DNA from 2 places in the Streptomyces sp. NBC_00663 genome. Region 1 is predicted to be linked to the other one. Evidence: riboswitches for the same ligand, from Rfam matches in the RefSeq annotation. Region 1 holds a riboswitch; the other holds the start of a gene.
The links. A riboswitch is a leader RNA that binds a small molecule or an ion and turns the genes downstream of it on or off. The one in region 1 is predicted to bind cyclic di-AMP.
Positions count from the first base shown of each region.

Region 2: it holds a riboswitch for cyclic di-AMP, as region 1 does, so the genes downstream of both, OG866_RS18125 (transglycosylase SLT domain-containing protein) here and OG866_RS11150 (M23 family metallopeptidase) in region 1, are expected to answer to the same signal.

Region 1 covers NZ_CP109027.1:2,487,338-2,495,095, forward strand. The annotation lists gene OG866_RS11135 (bifunctional acetate--CoA ligase family protein/GNAT family N-acetyltransferase) at 1-1,166, opposite strand, end outside; gene OG866_RS11140 (HPr family phosphocarrier protein) at 1,365-1,646, shown strand; gene OG866_RS11145 (GntR family transcriptional regulator) at 1,783-2,478, opposite strand; gene OG866_RS11150 (M23 family metallopeptidase) at 2,687-3,451, opposite strand; cyclic di-AMP (ydaO/yuaA leader) riboswitch at 3,464-3,626, opposite strand; gene OG866_RS11155 (M16 family metallopeptidase) at 3,818-5,206, opposite strand; gene OG866_RS11160 (M16 family metallopeptidase) at 5,203-6,597, opposite strand; gene OG866_RS11165 (DNA gyrase/topoisomerase IV subunit A) at 6,915-7,758, shown strand, end outside.
Region 2 covers NZ_CP109027.1:3,996,278-4,004,035, forward strand. The annotation lists gene OG866_RS18115 (peptide MFS transporter) at 1-930, shown strand, start outside; gene OG866_RS18120 (CocE/NonD family hydrolase) at 947-2,941, shown strand; cyclic di-AMP (ydaO/yuaA leader) riboswitch at 3,148-3,329, shown strand; gene OG866_RS18125 (transglycosylase SLT domain-containing protein) at 3,333-3,779, shown strand; gene OG866_RS18130 (HAD family hydrolase) at 3,776-4,588, opposite strand; gene OG866_RS18135 (glycoside hydrolase family 53 protein) at 5,061-6,206, shown strand; gene OG866_RS18140 (hypothetical protein) at 6,274-6,945, shown strand; gene OG866_RS18145 (FAD-dependent oxidoreductase) at 6,904-7,758, opposite strand, start outside.

The sequences.
Region 1 (7,758 bases):
ACCCCCGTGACGCCGCCGCCGCGTCGGTGCAGCCGGGAGAGCAGGGCGATGCCGATGGCGCCGGACTGGGCGAACATCCCGATGCGGCCGGGGCGCGGGGTCTCGTTGGCGAGGGAGGCGTTGAGCCGGACGTCCGGGGAGGTGTTGATGACGCCGAAGGCGTTGGGGCCGATGATCCGCATGCCGAACGCGCGTGCGTGCCGGACGAGTTCGCGCTGGCGCTCGCGTCCCTCGGGGCCGCTCTCCGCGTACCCGGCGGAGATCACGACGAGGCCCTGCACGCCGTGTTCGCCGCACTCGGTGACGACCTCGGGGACGTGTTCGGCGGGCACGGCGACGACCGCGAGGTCGACGGGGCCCTCGATGTCGCGCACGGAGCGGTGCGCCGGGATCCCGTCGAGCTCCTTGTCGGTGAAGGCCTTGTTCACGGCGTACAGGCGGCCGGTGAAGCCGGCCTCCCGGATGTTGTCGAGGATGCTGCGGCCCACCCCGCCGGGGGTGCGGCCGACACCGACCACCGCGACCGAGCCGGGCTTGAGCAGCCGCTCCACGGACCGCCCCTCCGCGCGCTGTTCGCGCGCGTACTGCACGGCCATCGAGCGGTCGGTGGGTTCGAGGTCGAACTCCAGGCGTACGACGCCGTCCTCGAAGCTGCGCTTCTGGGTGTACCCGGCGTCCATGAACACCTTGATCATCTTGGTGTTGGCGGGCAGCACCTCGGCGGCGAAGCGGCGGATGCCGCGCTCGCGGGCGACGGCACCGATGTGTTCGAGGAGGGCGGAGGCGACACCGCGTCCCTGGTGGGCGTCCTGGACCAGGAAGGCGACCTCGGCCTCGTCGGAGGGAGCGGTCGCGGGCATTCCGTCGGCGCCGATGCGGTCGTAGCGTACGGTGGCGATGAACTCGCCGCCGACCGTGGCGGCGAGCCCCACCCGGTCCACAAAGTCGTGGTGCGTGAAGCGGTGGACGTCCTTTGCGGACAGGCGCGGGTAGGGCGCGAAGAAGCGGTAGTACTTCGACTCGTCCGAGACCTGCTCGTAGAAGCTGACCAGGCGCTCGGCGTCATCAACGGTGATGGGGCGGATGCGCGCGGTGCCGCCGTCGCGCAGCACCACGTCGGCCTCCCAGTGGGAGGGGTACTCGTGCCGGTCCGACGAGGTCTGCATGGGCCCCAGAGTACGGCTCGCGTACGACAACGGCGCGAGGCAGTCTGTGGAGAGCGCAAGAGGATCGCAAGAGGACGGAAGTCGGACCGAGGCCGCGGTCCGACGACTCACCCCGGACGGGACGAAGGTCCGCTCCGGAGGTACTTCACGTGTGGGAAACTGGTCTAGACAACCCTGAACACCGAAGGGCAGCATCACATGGCTGAGCGCCGCGTCAACGTCGGCTGGGCCGAGGGCCTCCACGCCCGCCCCGCTTCCATCTTCGTCCGGGCCACCACGGCCTCCGGTATCCCCGTGACGATCGCCAAGGCCGACGGCAACCCCGTCAACGCGGCCTCCATGCTGGCGGTCCTGGGCCTGGGCGCCCAGGGCGGCGAGGAGATCGTCCTCGCGTCGGACGCCGAGGGTGCGGACGCCGCCCTCGACCGTCTGGCGAAGCTGGTCTCCGAGGGGCTCGAGGAGCTTCCCGAGACCGTCTGATTTATCGGGGCCGACTGAATCACGGCACCACTGAAGGGCTCGTCCGAGTTTATCGGGCGGGCCCTTTGCATTTCCCTCGGACGGGCAGCAGAAATAATCCCCGCGAATTACTTCCTCTTTGTATACGGCCCTCGTGTTAATGCCGCAGGCTCGTCATGTTTACGGGATGTTGCGAGTTCCTCACACGATCGGGCCGATCTCCCGCGGCGCGGAATCGGAGCCGGTGCACGGCGGTCGAGCGCTCGGTGTGCAGCGCGGTGACCGCACGCGCGCGTTCCCCGTCGCCGCGTGCCACGGCGTCGACGATCGCGCCGTGCTCGGCCCAGGACTCGGCGGGGTTGGCGGGCGCGTCCACCGTGTACATCCAGGAGATCTTGTGGCGCAGCTGGGTCAGCATCGAGGTCAGCGCGGGGCTGCCGGAGGCCTGCGCGAGCGTCTCGTGGAACCAGCCGCCCAGGGAGCGCAGATCCTCGCTGTTGCCCCGCCTGGCCCGCTCCTGCCCCAGCCTGACCAGGCCGCGCAGGACCTTGAGGTGCGCCTCGGTGCGGCGCTGGGCGGCCCGGGAGGCGCCCAGCGGCTCCAGGAGCATCCGCATCTCCAGCAGGTCGGCGGCCTCCTGCTCGGTCGGTTCGGCGACGCACGCGCCCGCGTGCCGCCGCGTCACCACGAAGCCCTCGGCCTCCAGCGTGCGCAGGGCCTCCCGGACGGGGACACGGGAGACGCCGTAGCGGCGGGCGAGGAGTTCCTCGGTGAGGCGGCTGCCGCGCTCGTGGACACCGGAGACGATGTCGTCCCTGATCGCGGTGCATACCGAGTGCGCCGGAATACGCATGACCGACCTCCGTCTTAATCCCCGTGAAACGTCGATGATTGACGTGTGTTCAGTGACTCTATTGCAAAGAGCGGGAATTTCCGATGGCGGACCGGAATCCATGGATATTTTTTGGACAGCCGGGTACCGAAAACGGCGAAACCCCGGCTCGGGTGAGCCGGGGTTCCGGGAGATCCTGCGATCCGTCGTCAGACGTTCACACCGCGTGTCAGACGTTCACACCGTGCGAGCGCAGGTAGGCGACGGGGTCGATGTCCGAGCCGTACTCGGCGGTCGTCCTGGCCTCGAAGTGCAGGTGCGGGCCGGTGACGTTGCCGGTCGCGCCGGACAGGCCGATCTGCTGGCCCGGGGTGACCGTCTGGCCGACCGAGACACCGATGGACGACAGATGGCCGTACTGGGTGTACGTGCCGTCGTTCATCTTGATCACGATGTTGTTGCCGTACGACCCGCCCCAGCCGGCCTCGACGACGGTGCCGGAGCCGACCGCGTGGACGGAGGTGCCGCTGGCGGCGTGGAAGTCGACCCCGGTGTGGCTGCCGGAGGACCAGACGGCGCCGCCGGCCTTGTAGCCGGTGGAGATGTACGAGCCAGAGATCGGGGCGACGTAGGAGCTGAGGCGCTTGCGCTCGGCGGCGGCGCGGGCGGCGCGCTCCTTGGCCTCGCGCTCCTTCTTGGCCTTGGCGGCGGCCTTCTTGCGCGCCAGCTCCTCGGCCTTCTGCTGAGCGGCCTCCTCGGCGGCCTGCTGCTGGGCCTCGGCCTGGGCGTCGATCTGGTCGGCGACCGAGTCGCCGATGGTGACGACCGGGATGAGGCCGGTCTGCTCGGCCGCGGGCTCCGCGGCGAGGGCCGGGGCGGCGAGGGTGCCGATGACGCCGGTGGTGGTGAGAGCCGCGATCCCCGCCGCACGGGCGGTGGTGCGCTTCATCCGGCTCGGGGCACGGTGCTTCCCGGTGGCGCGCGTGAACGCCATGTAGTGGCTGATCCTTTCCTTCCCTCTCGCCTACCGGGTTAGCTGACGGGTTCGGAGCAGGAAGGTCTCCTACGGACCCCCTCGCTGACGCGCGGGCATCCGATTCACCCCAGGGACTGCATGGGTCCCCGGCTCCCCTGGCTCGCGCCGTACGGGGACTCGGCGATGACTGTCCGGTGCCGCGGATGCGGCGCACTGCGTGACGAACAGCCCGGACGACGCTAAGGGGGGCCACTTTCAATCCCCAAACGGATCAGGAAGTTTGTAGCGCATCCCACAGGGCAAACGGGCAACCAACCTTCAATTCGGACATCAAAGGGCCCTGGTGACGCATCAGTCGCCAGGGCCCCTTCACGCGCGCGTGCTCTACTCGGCCGACACCACGGTCACTTCACCGATGCCGAGGGCCTCCACGGGCTCCTTGATGGCCGCCGCGTCGCCGACCAGGATCGTCACCAGACGGTCCACCGGGAAGGCGTTGACGGCCGCCGCGGTGGCCTCGACCGTGCCGGTCGCGGCGAGCTGCCGGTACAGCGTGGCCTGGTAGTCGTCGGGCAGGTACTGCTCGACCTGGTCCGCCAGCGTGCTCGCCACGGCCGCCGCGGTCTCGTACTTGAGCGGTGCCACACCGACGAGGTTCTGCACGGCGACGTCACGCTCGGCGTCGGTGAGCCCCTCCGCGGCGAGGGTGCGCAGCACCGTCCACAGGTCGTCGAGGGCGGGGCCGGTGTTCGGGGTGTCGACGGAGCCGCTGATGGCCAGCATCGCGGCACCGGTGCCGTCCGGGGCGGACCTGAGGACCTGCCCGAACGCGCGCACGCCGTAGGTGTAGCCCTTCTCCTCGCGCAGGACGCGGTCCAGGCGGGAGGTGAGGGTGCCGCCGAGGCAGTAGGTGCCGAGCACCTGCGCGGGCCACACGCGGTCGTGCCGGTCGGCGCCGATACGGCCGATCAGCAGCTGCGTCTGGACGGCGCCGGGGCGGTCCACGATGACGACCCGGCCGGTGTCGTCGGCGGTGATGGCCGGTACCGGGCGCGGCTCGGCCGCGGAGCCGGTCCACGAGCCGAGGGTGTCGCCGAGCAGCGCGTCCAGGTCGACGTCCGTGAGGTCGCCGACGACCACGACGGTGCCGGTGGCGGGGCGGACATGCTTCTCGTAGAAGGCGCGTACGGCCGCCGAGTCGATGTTCTGGACGGTCTCCTCGGTGCCCTGGCGGGGGCGGGACATGCGCAGGTCCGCCGGGAACAGCGTCCGGGAGAGCTCCTTGGCGGCCCGGCGCGAGGGGTTGGCCAGCTCGTGCGGAATCTCGTCGAGGCGGTTGGTGACCAGGCGCTCGACCTCGTCGTCCGCGAACGCGGGCGCCCTGAGGGCGTCGGCGAGCAGCCCGAGCGCCTTGGGCAGCCGGGAGACCGGGACTTCGAGGCTCAGGCGGACGCCGGGGTGGTCGGCGTGCGCGTCGAGGGTGGCGCCGCAGCGCTCCAGCTCGGCGGCGAACTCCTCGGCGGAGTGCTTGTCGGTGCCCTCGGAGAAGGCGCGCGCCATGATCGTGGCGACGCCGTCCAGGCCCGCCGGTTCGGCGTCCAGGGGGGCGTCGAGAAGGACCTCGACGGCGACGACCTGCTGGCCGGGGCGGTGGCAGCGCAGCACGGTGAGGCCGTTGTGGAGCGTCCCGCGCGTGGGGGCCGGGAACGCCCAGGGCTTGGCCTCGCCCGCCTGGGGCTGGGGCTGGAACTCCATCGTGGCGAGCTCGGTCACTTGGCCGCCTCCTCGTTCTTGTCACCGGCTTCGACGGTGGCTTCGGCCTCGGGGTCCTCGGGCGGGTCCGCGTCCTCGGCGGTCTCCCCGGAGACGGGTTCGTAGACGAGCACCGCGCGGTTGTCGGGGCGCAGGCGGGCCTTGGCGACCTCCTGGACCTCCGCCGCGGTCACCTCCAGGACGCGGTTGACCGCGGTGAGGGCGAGCTGCGGGTCGCCGAACAGGACTGCGTAGCGGCACAGTTCGTCGGCGCGGCCCGCGACGGTGCCGAGCCGGTCCAGCCACTCGCGCTCCAACTGGGCCTGGGCGCGCTCCATTTCCTCGTCCGTGGGGCCCTCCGCGGCGAACCGGGCGAGCTCCTCGTCGATGGCGGTCTCGATGACCGGCACCTCGACGTCACCGGACGTCTTCACGTCCAGCCAGCCCAGGGAGGGCGCTCCGGCCAGCCGCAGCAGACCGAAGCCGGCCGCGACGGCCGTACGGTCGCGGCGGACGAGCCGGTTGTAGAGGCGGGAGGACTCGCCGCCGCCGAGGACGGTGAGGGCCAGGTCGGCCGCGTCGGCCTCGCGCGTGCCGTCGTGCGGCAGCCGGTAGGCGGCCATCAACGCGCGCGCGGGGACCTCCTCCTCGACGACCTCGCGCAGCTGCTCGCCGATGACCTCGGGCAGCGAGCCGTCGCGCGGGGCGGGCTTGCCGTCGTGGGACGCGATCGAGCCGAAGTACTTCTCGACCCAGGCGAGCGTCTGCTCGGGGTCGATGTCGCCGACGATGGACAGCACCGCGTTGTTCGGCGCGTAGTACGTCCGGAAGAACGCGCGGGCGTCCTCCAGGGTGGCCGCGTCCAGGTCGGCCATCGAGCCGATCGGGGTGTGGTGGTAGGGGTGGCCCTCCGGGTAGGCGAGGGCGGTGAGCTTCTCGAACGCCGTGCCGTAGGGGACGTTGTCGTAGCGCTGGCGGCGCTCGTTCTTCACCACGTCCCGCTGGTTCTCCATCGACTCGTCGTCGAGGGCGGCGAGCAGCGAGCCCATGCGGTCGGCCTCCAGCCAGAGCGCGAGCTCCAGCTGGTGGGCGGGCATGGTCTCGAAGTAGTTGGTGCGCTCGAAGCTGGTGGTGCCGTTGAGCGAGCCGCCGGCGCCCTGGACGAGCTCGAAGTGGCCGTTGCCCTTGACCTGGCCGGAGCCCTGGAACATCAGATGCTCGAAGAGGTGAGCCAGTCCGGTACGCCCCTTGACCTCGTGGCGCGAGCCGACGTCGTACCAGAGGCACACCGCCGCGACCGGGGTCAGGTGGTCCTCGGAGAGCACCACGCGCAGCCCGTTGGCCAGGCGGTGCTCGGTCGCTGTCAGGCCCCCGGTGCCTGCCTGGTCTGTGGCCGTGTGACCCATGGGCATGTACGTCCCTTCGATCGCGGTGCGGTTGCCGTAACCGCGTTTTTCTGCCGGTCCTGCCACTGTATGCAAGCGTGCGGACCACCGGTGAAGTTCCCGGTGGTCGTACGCCGACAGCGAGATCCCGTAGCCTGCGGACGGGCCGCCGTGCGGCGCGGGTGAACTTCCGGCGGGAGAGCTGACGTCGGGTCGTCGTCCGCGTTGTCAGTGCCGGGGTCCACAATGGTCCGCGTCAGATCCCGTTCACGCTTGAGCAAGAGTGAGCCGAAGGGGCGCGAGCGACCCATAGGCGAGCGACCAGAAAAGAGGAGCCGGCAGCGATGGCCCGCCGCAGCACGAAGACCCCGCCGCCCGACGACTCGTACGAGGAGAAGATCCTCGACATCGACGTCGTCGACGAGATGCAGGGCTCCTTCCTCGAGTACGCGTACTCGGTCATCTACTCCCGAGCCCTGCCGGACGCCCGCGACGGCCTCAAGCCGGTGCACCGGCGCATCGTCTACCAGATGAACGAGATGGGGCTGCGCCCCGACCGCGGCTATGTGAAGTGCGCGCGCGTGGTCGGCGAGGTGATGGGTAAGTTGCACCCGCACGGCGACTCGTCGATCTACGACGCCCTGGTGCGCATGGCCCAGCCTTTCTCGATGCGGGTGCCGCTGGTCGACGGCCACGGCAACTTCGGCTCGCTGGGCAACGACGACCCGCCGGCCGCCATGCGGTACACCGAGTGCCGGCAGGCGCAGGCGACGAGCCTGATGACCGAGTCGATCGACGAGGACACGGTCGACTTCGCGCCGAACTACGACGGCCAGGAGCAGGAGCCGGTGGCCCTGCCCGCCGCGTTCCCGAACCTGCTGGTGAACGGCTCGTCCGGCATCGCGGTCGGCATGGCCACGAACATGCCGCCGCACAACCTCTCCGAGGTCATCGCCGCCGCCCGCCATCTGATCCGCTACCCGAACGCGGATCTGGACACCCTGATGAAGTACGTCCCGGGCCCCGACCTGCCCACGGGCGGCCGGATCGTCGGTCTGGCCGGCATCCGGGACGCGTACGAGACGGGCCGCGGCACCTTCAAGATCCGCGCCACGGTGTCGGTGGAGACGGTGACGGCCCGCCGCAAGGGCCTGGTCATCACCGAGCTGCCCTTCGCGGTCGGCCCGG
Region 2 (7,758 bases), 1.5 Mb from region 1:
TTCTCGGCCGCCGCGATCGGCATGACCTTCGGGCTCGTTCAGTACGTCGCCGGGCGCCGTCACCTGGCCGGGCGCAAGCACGCCGCCGAGTTCGCGCTCGCTCGGGACGCGATGCGGCGGGCGGTGCGGCTGATCGTCGTCGGCGTCGTGGCCGTGGGCCTGGTCGCCACCGCGCTCGCCCTGGCCGGCTGGCTGACCATGGACCGGTTCGTCGACCTGCTCACGCTGATCTCGGTGATCGCGCCGGTCGTCTACTTCACGGTGATGTTCACCAGCCCCCGGGTCACTCCGGAGGAACGCGGCCGGCTCAGGCCCTACATCGTGCTCTTCCTCGCCTCGACGGTCTTCAACTTCATCCTCTTCCAGGCCTACTCCACGATGATGCTGCTGGCCTCGACGAACGCCGAGACGACGATCCTCGGCTTCGACTTCCCGGCCAGCTGGTACGCCTCCGCGCTGGGCGCCTTCGAGGTCGGGCTCGCGCCCTTCGTGGCCGCGCTGTGGGTACGGATGGGCCGCAGCCAGCCGCACGCCTCCAACAAGATCGCCATCGGCGTCGTACTCGGCGGTCTCTCGTTCCTGCTCATGGTCGTGCCGACGAGCGGGCACGGCAGCGACGACTACCTGATGTCCGTCTGGTGGATCGTCGGCTCCTACCTGCTCCTGGGCCTCGGCGACATCCTCCTGGAGACCTCCGGCATGTCCGCCACCACCAAGCTGGCCCCGGCCGCCTTCTCCAGCCAGACCATGTCCCTCTGGTTCCTCTCCCTCGCCCTCGCCAACGGCATCCAGGCCCAGACGGTGAAGCTCTACGACGATGTCTCCCACCCGGCCTACTTCGGCGTCAACGGCGCGATCGCGGTGGTCGCGGGTCTCGCGGTGATGGCCGCCGCGCCGTGGCTGCGCCGCACCATGCACCCCGTCCACTGAGGTCACAGCGATGAGCCTGCACATCCGTACGTCCTTCCCCTACGAGACGGCCCACGAGGATCTCCGCATCCCGCTCCCGGACGGGACGCTGTTGTACGCGCGCGTGTGGCGGCCGCTCACCGAAGAACCGGTACCCGCTCTGCTCGAATACCTGCCGTACCGGCTGACCGACTGGACCGCGCCCCGCGACTTCCAGCGCCACCCCTGGTACGCGGGCCACGGCTACGCCTCCGTGCGCGTCGACGTCCGTGGGCACGGCAACAGCGAGGGGCTGCCGACGGACGAGTACTCGGCGACCGAGCTGGCCGACGGGGTCGAGGTGGTCAACTGGCTGGCGGCGCAGCCCTGGTGCGACGGCCGGGTGGGCATGTTCGGCATCTCCTGGGGCGGTTTCAACTCCCTCCAGATCGCGGCCCTCGCGCCCGAGCCGCTCAAGGCGGTCGTCACGGTCTGCTCCACGGACGACCGCTATGACAACGACGTGCACTACATGGGAGGTTCCGTCCTCGCCGTCGACATGCACGCCTGGGCCGCCACCATGCTGGCCTTCGTCTCCCGGCCGCCCGACCCGCAGTACGCGGGCCCGGCCTGGCGGGACCTGTGGCTCGAACGCCTGGAGCATGTCGACCCGTTCATCCACACCTGGCTGAACCACCAGACCCGCGACGCCTACTGGCGGCACGGCAGCGTCTGCGAGGACTACGGCGCGATCGACGCGGCGGTCCTGGCGGTGGGCGGCTGGCACGACCCGTACCGCGACACGGTGCTGAGGCTCGTCGAGCAGCTGCCGCCGGACCGGGTACGCGGGCTCATCGGCCCCTGGTCCCACCAGTACCCGGACCGCGGGCTGCCGCCGGGCCCGGCGATCGGCTTTCTCCAGGAGACCCTGCGCTGGTGGGACCAGCACCTGAAGGGCGTCGACACCGGCGTCATGCGCGAACCCCTCCTGCGGGCCTACGTCAGCGACTCCCACCGCCCCGCCACGGTGTACGACACCCTCCCCGGCCGCTGGGTCGGCGAGCCGGCCTGGCCCTCCCCGCACGTCACGACCATCTCGTACGGCCTCCAGGGCGCCCCCGTCCTCGTCCGCTCCCCGCAGCACACGGGGGTGGACGCCGGGCGCTTCTTCCCGTTCGGGAACGACGCCGACCTGCCGCCCGACCAGCGGGAGGAGGACGCCCGCTCGGCCTGTTTCGAGTTCGCGGTGGGCGAGGAGACCTGGGTGCTGGGGCGGCCCCGGGTGCGGTTGCGGGTGACGTGCGAGGTGCCGCGCGGGCAGGTGATCGCACGGTTGTGCGATGTGGCGCCGGACGGTGCGTCGACGCTGGTCACCCGGGGCGTGCTGAACCTGTCGGCACGGCACGGGCGGGACCGGGCGGTGCCGTGGGAGCCGGGGGCGACCGGGGAGGTCGTCTTCGACCTGAACGGCATCGGGCATGTCTTCCCGCCGGGCCATCGCATCCGGCTCGCGGTCTCCTCCGCGTACTGGCCCTGGATCTGGCCGCAGCCCGAGTCGGAGGCCGGGTTCACGCTGGACCCGGCGGGCAGCTTCCTGGAACTGCCGGTGCGTTCGCGGGAGTTGGACGGCGACATCGCATTCGGGGAGCCCGAGCAGTCGGAACCACTGGGCGTGAACCACCCGGCCACTCTCGACGAACCCCGCCCCGAGCGGCTCGTCGTCCGGGACGTCGCCACGGGCGAGTGGCGACTCGAGGTCGACCCCCGCTACGGCGGCACCCGCGTCTACCCCGACGGGCTGGAGTTCACCGAGGACGCGTTGGAGACGTACTCGGTCAACGAGACCGACCCCCTGTCGGCCCGCGCCCGCTCGGACTGGTCGATCCGGCTGCACCGGCCGGAGCTGGGCTGGGACACGACCGTCCGGACCCGCTCGGAGATCACCTGTGAGTCGGCTGTGTTCCTGACCTCCAACGAGGTGATCTGCACGGAGGGTGGCGAGGTGGTCTTCCACCGGACCTGGGAGAAGCGGATTCCACGAACGGCCGGTTAACTGCGAGTTGGGCCGCATTGCCCGATTTGCCACTCTTGCGCTTGACGGTGAGTTGGCTCACTTCACCCTGTCCGAAAACCCCGGAATTCCGGGCCTCACAATCCACGCACCAAGGTCAACAGGTGCCATCTGTGAATCCGGTACTTGTTTCGGACATGTGCAGTCGCATACGTTCCCGGCCCGGGTGGACGCCGAATCCTGCCGCCACCCGTAGATCGCTCACACAGAGAACTTCACGGCAGGAGCGGGGGACCCAGGTAAGTCGCCGGACCGGGCGTCTTCGGACATACCGGTACGGCTTGGGGTGAAGTCATGCCTTCTTCGGCATGGCCGGGCAGCTCCCGCCCGAACCCGACAGCTCACCTCGCAGGCGACGGAGAGGAACTTCGTCATGCGTCTGTCCCGCAAGCTCGCCGTCACCGGTGCCGCCATCGCCGCGCTCGCCTTCCCCGTCGTCGGCGCGACCACCGCGTCCGCGGCCACCACGACCACGGTCACCGCCACCTCGCTCGGCTACTCCGACAGCCTCGACGGCTGGATCCGCGCCTCGCTCCAGGTCATGGCCCAGAACGGGATCCCCGGCTCCTACGACGGCATCTACCGCAACGTCATCCGTGAGTCCTCGGGCAACCCGTACGCCATCAACAACTGGGACTCCAACGCGATCGCGGGCACGCCCTCCAAGGGCCTGCTCCAGGTGATCGACCCGACCTTCAACGCGTACCACGTGGCCGGCACCTCGTGGAACTCCTACGACCCGGTCGCGAACATCACCGCGGCCTGCAACTACGCGGCCGCGGTGTACGGCTCGATCGACAACGTGTACGGCGCGTACTAAGAGCCGCTGAAGAGTCTTTCGAGGACGACGGCGACGCCGTCGTCCTCGTTCGACAGGGTCACCTCGTCTGCCACGGCCTTGAGTTCGGGGTGGGCGTTGGCCATCGCGACGCCGTGGGCCGCCCAGTCGAACATGGGGATGTCGTTGGGCATGTCGCCGAAGGCGAGGGTGTCCCGCGGGCCGAGGCCGAGGTACTCGGCGGCCAGTGCGAGGCCCGTCGCCTTGGTGATGCCGCATGGCTGGAGTTCGACGGTGCCGGGGCCGGACATCGTCACCGTCGCGAGGGAACCGACGACTCCGCGCGCGGTCGCCGCCAACTCGTCGTCGGACAGGGCGGGGTGGCGCAGCAGCACCTTGCTGATCGGCTCGCACCACAGGTCGTCGCGGCGGCCCACCCGCACGGCGGGCAGGGTCGGGTGCGGCATCAGATACCCGGGCTCGATGAGCGTGAGGCCGTCCACACCGTCCTGGTCGACGGCCGCGTAGACCTGGCCGACCTCTGCTTCGATCTTGCCGAGCGCGGTCTCGGCCAACTCCCGGTCCAGGGTGACCGACCACAGCAGACGGTCCGCGCCCGCGTCGTAGACCTGCGCACCCTGCCCGCACACCGCGAGCCCGGTGCTGCCGAGGTCGTCGAGGAGCGGCCGCACTCTCGGGGCCGGCCGGCCGGTCACCACCAGATGCCGGGCCCCGGCCGCCGCCACGCGCGCGAGAGCGGCGAGCGAGCGGTCGGAGAGCGTGTCGTCGCCCCGGAGCAGGGTTCCGTCCAGGTCAGTGGCGACGAGTGAATATGCGGTGGGTGCGGCCATGATCAGAGAATACGGATGGAATCCCCCGCCGACTCGACGCGAACCGGACGGCCGCACCTTTCACATCCGTTGACGTCCGCTCCGGTTGGCGCTCACGTCGAATCCCGCAGCACGACATGGGAGTTGGGTCCTCGAAGGGCCGGCCGCGGTTCCGGCGAGTCCGGGGCGCGGTCGGCATGACTCTGTGAGCGTGCACAGAACAGAAGCGTTTCACCCCTTGTCAATGGAGAGTGTGTCGGGTTACCTACTTGTTGCTCGCGGGTGTCGCCCCACTCCGAAATATGTGCACGCTCACAGACACCGGGGCATTCTCTTGCCGATCCCCGGGGGCCCACCCATGCCGCACGACGCTCGGGGTGGTGGCGACCCGCCGGACCCGACGGCGGCCGGGCCGCCGTACCGGCAGGTGCGGTCGAGGTGTTCCGCGAGCCGCGCTGACACCTCTGTTCTTGTGCTGTGAAAGGACTCTGACATGCGTAGACGCAGTGTGCTCACCGCTGCGGGAGCCGCCGCGCTGGCCGTCCCCGTGCTGGGCGCGGTGCCGGCTGCGGCATCAACAGGCGGGCGCCGCCTGGAGATCCGGGCCATGGACATCTCCTCGCTGCCCAAGAACGAGGACCACGGCGCCGTGTACCGCACCGCCGACGGCCACCGCGAGGACCCGGTCCGGCTGCTCGCCCGCTCGGGGATCAGCCACGCCCGGCTGAAGGTGTGGGTCGACCCGGTCGACGGCTACAACACCAAGGCGCACATCCTCCCCCTCGCCCGCCGGCTGAGGCGGGCCGGCATCGGCATCTGGGTCGACTTCCACTACTCGGACACCTGGGCCGACCCGGCGCACCAGACCAAGCCGGCGGCGTGGGCGGGCCTGGACGTGACGGGCCTGTCCCGTGCGGTGTACGACCACACGGCCGATGTACTGGGCGCGCTGCGGCGCCAGGGCACCCCGGCCGCGTTCGTCCAGGTCGGCAATGAGATCAACGGCGGCATGCTGTGGCCCGAGGGCAAGAACTGGGGCAGTGACGGCGGGGGTTGGGGCAATCTCCTCCTGCTGCTGAAGGCCGGGCTGAGCGCCGCCCGGGACACCCAGCCCCGGGTGCGCACGATGCTGCACATCGCCGCGGGCGGTGACAACGGCACGTCTCGCTGGTGGTTCGACAACGCGGTCGCCGACGGGCTCGACTTCGACATCATCGCCCAGTCGTATTACCCCTTCTGGCACGGCGGGCTGGACGCGGCCGCCGCCAACTTCGCGGACATCACCGCCCGTTACGGCAAGCCGGTGGTCATCGCCGAGACCGCGTACCCGTTCACGCTGAGCAGCGAGGACGACGTCAACGACATCCTCAACAGCCCCGCGCAGCTCACCCCGGGCTTCCCCGCCACCCCCGAGGGCCAGGCCGCGTGGCTGCGCGCGGTGGCCGACCTCATGGCCGCCGTCCCGGGCGGTCAGGGCCTCGGCCACTGCTACTGGGAAGGCGCCTGGACCTACCGCTCCGGCAGCGGCTGGAATCCGGAGGACCCGGCGTCCGGCAACGCGTGGGAGAACCTCGCCCTGTTCGACTTCGAGGACCGGGCACTGCCGGGGCTGAGGACACTCGGCCGATACCGGGGCTGAGGACGCTGGGCCGGTACCGGTCGTAGTCGTCGTCAGGGGTCTTCGACGTGGGTGAGATCCTCGCGGGGTGACGGATCCAACGGATCGACCGGAGACCTTTCTGGACCATCTGCGGGCGGCAGCCGCCGGCGTCCTCGAACGCTTCCCCGAGCGGCTCAAGCCCGAGATGTACGCCCTCTCCTTCCGCATCTGGCGCGTCGACGCCGACGACCGCCACCCGTACGTGGCCATCGGCTACAACACCGAGAGCCAGTACGAGCGGGAGAAGTACCCGGGTGGCGAGGGCGAGGTCCGCTGGAATTACGCCTACTGGCTCCTCGACGGCTTCGAGATGCTCGGCAACATCCCCGAGGACCCGGTGGGCAGCCGGGTGTATGTGGAGGAGGTCAAGCAGCTCGGTGTCTGGTACGACGGTGAGTTCGACCTCGACCGGGTGCTGGACGACGACGACCTCAGCGCCAGGACCGACCTCCTCCGTCTGCACTTTCTACGACGCCGTCATCGACCTCGCCCGCCACCTCCACGCCGACGGCGTGATCGAGAAGATCTTCGGCCGCCCGCTGCCCGTCGTGGTCTTCGACATGGAGTGCCCCGGCTGGGAGGCGCACGCGACGGAGTACGCCAATCCGCCGGAGCTGGTCGAGGAGTTCATGGCGTGGCAGCGGGCGGCCGGGGAGATCTGATCGCCGGACCGGTGCTACCCGTGGGCCGCCGCCAGATGCCTCGCCAGCCTCGGTGAGGCGAACTCCGTGCCGCACACGAACCGCATCACCGGCCCGTACGACGACGCCGAAGGGAGCCCCGTGAAGTACAGGCCGGGCACCGAGGAGACATAGCCGGCGCCGAGCCTGGGCGCACCCCGGCTGACCGCCAGCCGGGTGCGGAGTTCATGGCCGAGGAAGTCCATCGCGGCGAGGTCGACGCGATAGCCGGTCGCGGCTATGACGTGGTCGGCGGCAAGGCGCTCGGTGTGGCCGGTGAGGGTGAGGACGGACAGGGACGGGTGGCCGTCGGCGATGTCGGCCTTGAGGACACGGCGGACCTCGCTGACCCGCACCTTGCCCTCGAAGCGGTCACGCAGCCACCAGGCGCCGAGCGGGCCGAGGACCCGGCGGACCAGGTAGTGGCGGGCCTGGGCCGGGAGGTGGCGGTAGGGGTGGGGGTAGTAGCTGAGCGCCCACAGGGACCAGGCGCGGCCGAACGGCGACTCCGGGCGCAGCCGGGGCTGCTGCCAGGGAGGTGCGCCGAAGGCGACGCTGCCCCGCCCGCGCGCCACGACCCTGACCCGGGCGCCGGCCTCCGCCGCAAGGGCGGCCGTCTCCAACGCGGACTGACCTGCCCCGACGACGATCAGGTCGCGGCCGGAGAAGCGGCTGAGGTCATGGTGCTGGGAGCTGTGGGAGACGGGGGCCGTCGGGGCGGGGCCGTCGGCGAGCGTGAGCTCGGGGGGCAGGTGCGCGAGGCCCGAGAGTCCCGTGGCCACGACGACCGCGCGGGCGCTGAACAATTCGCCGGAGTCCAGCTTCAGTTCGAAGCCGTGGTTCTTGTCCCG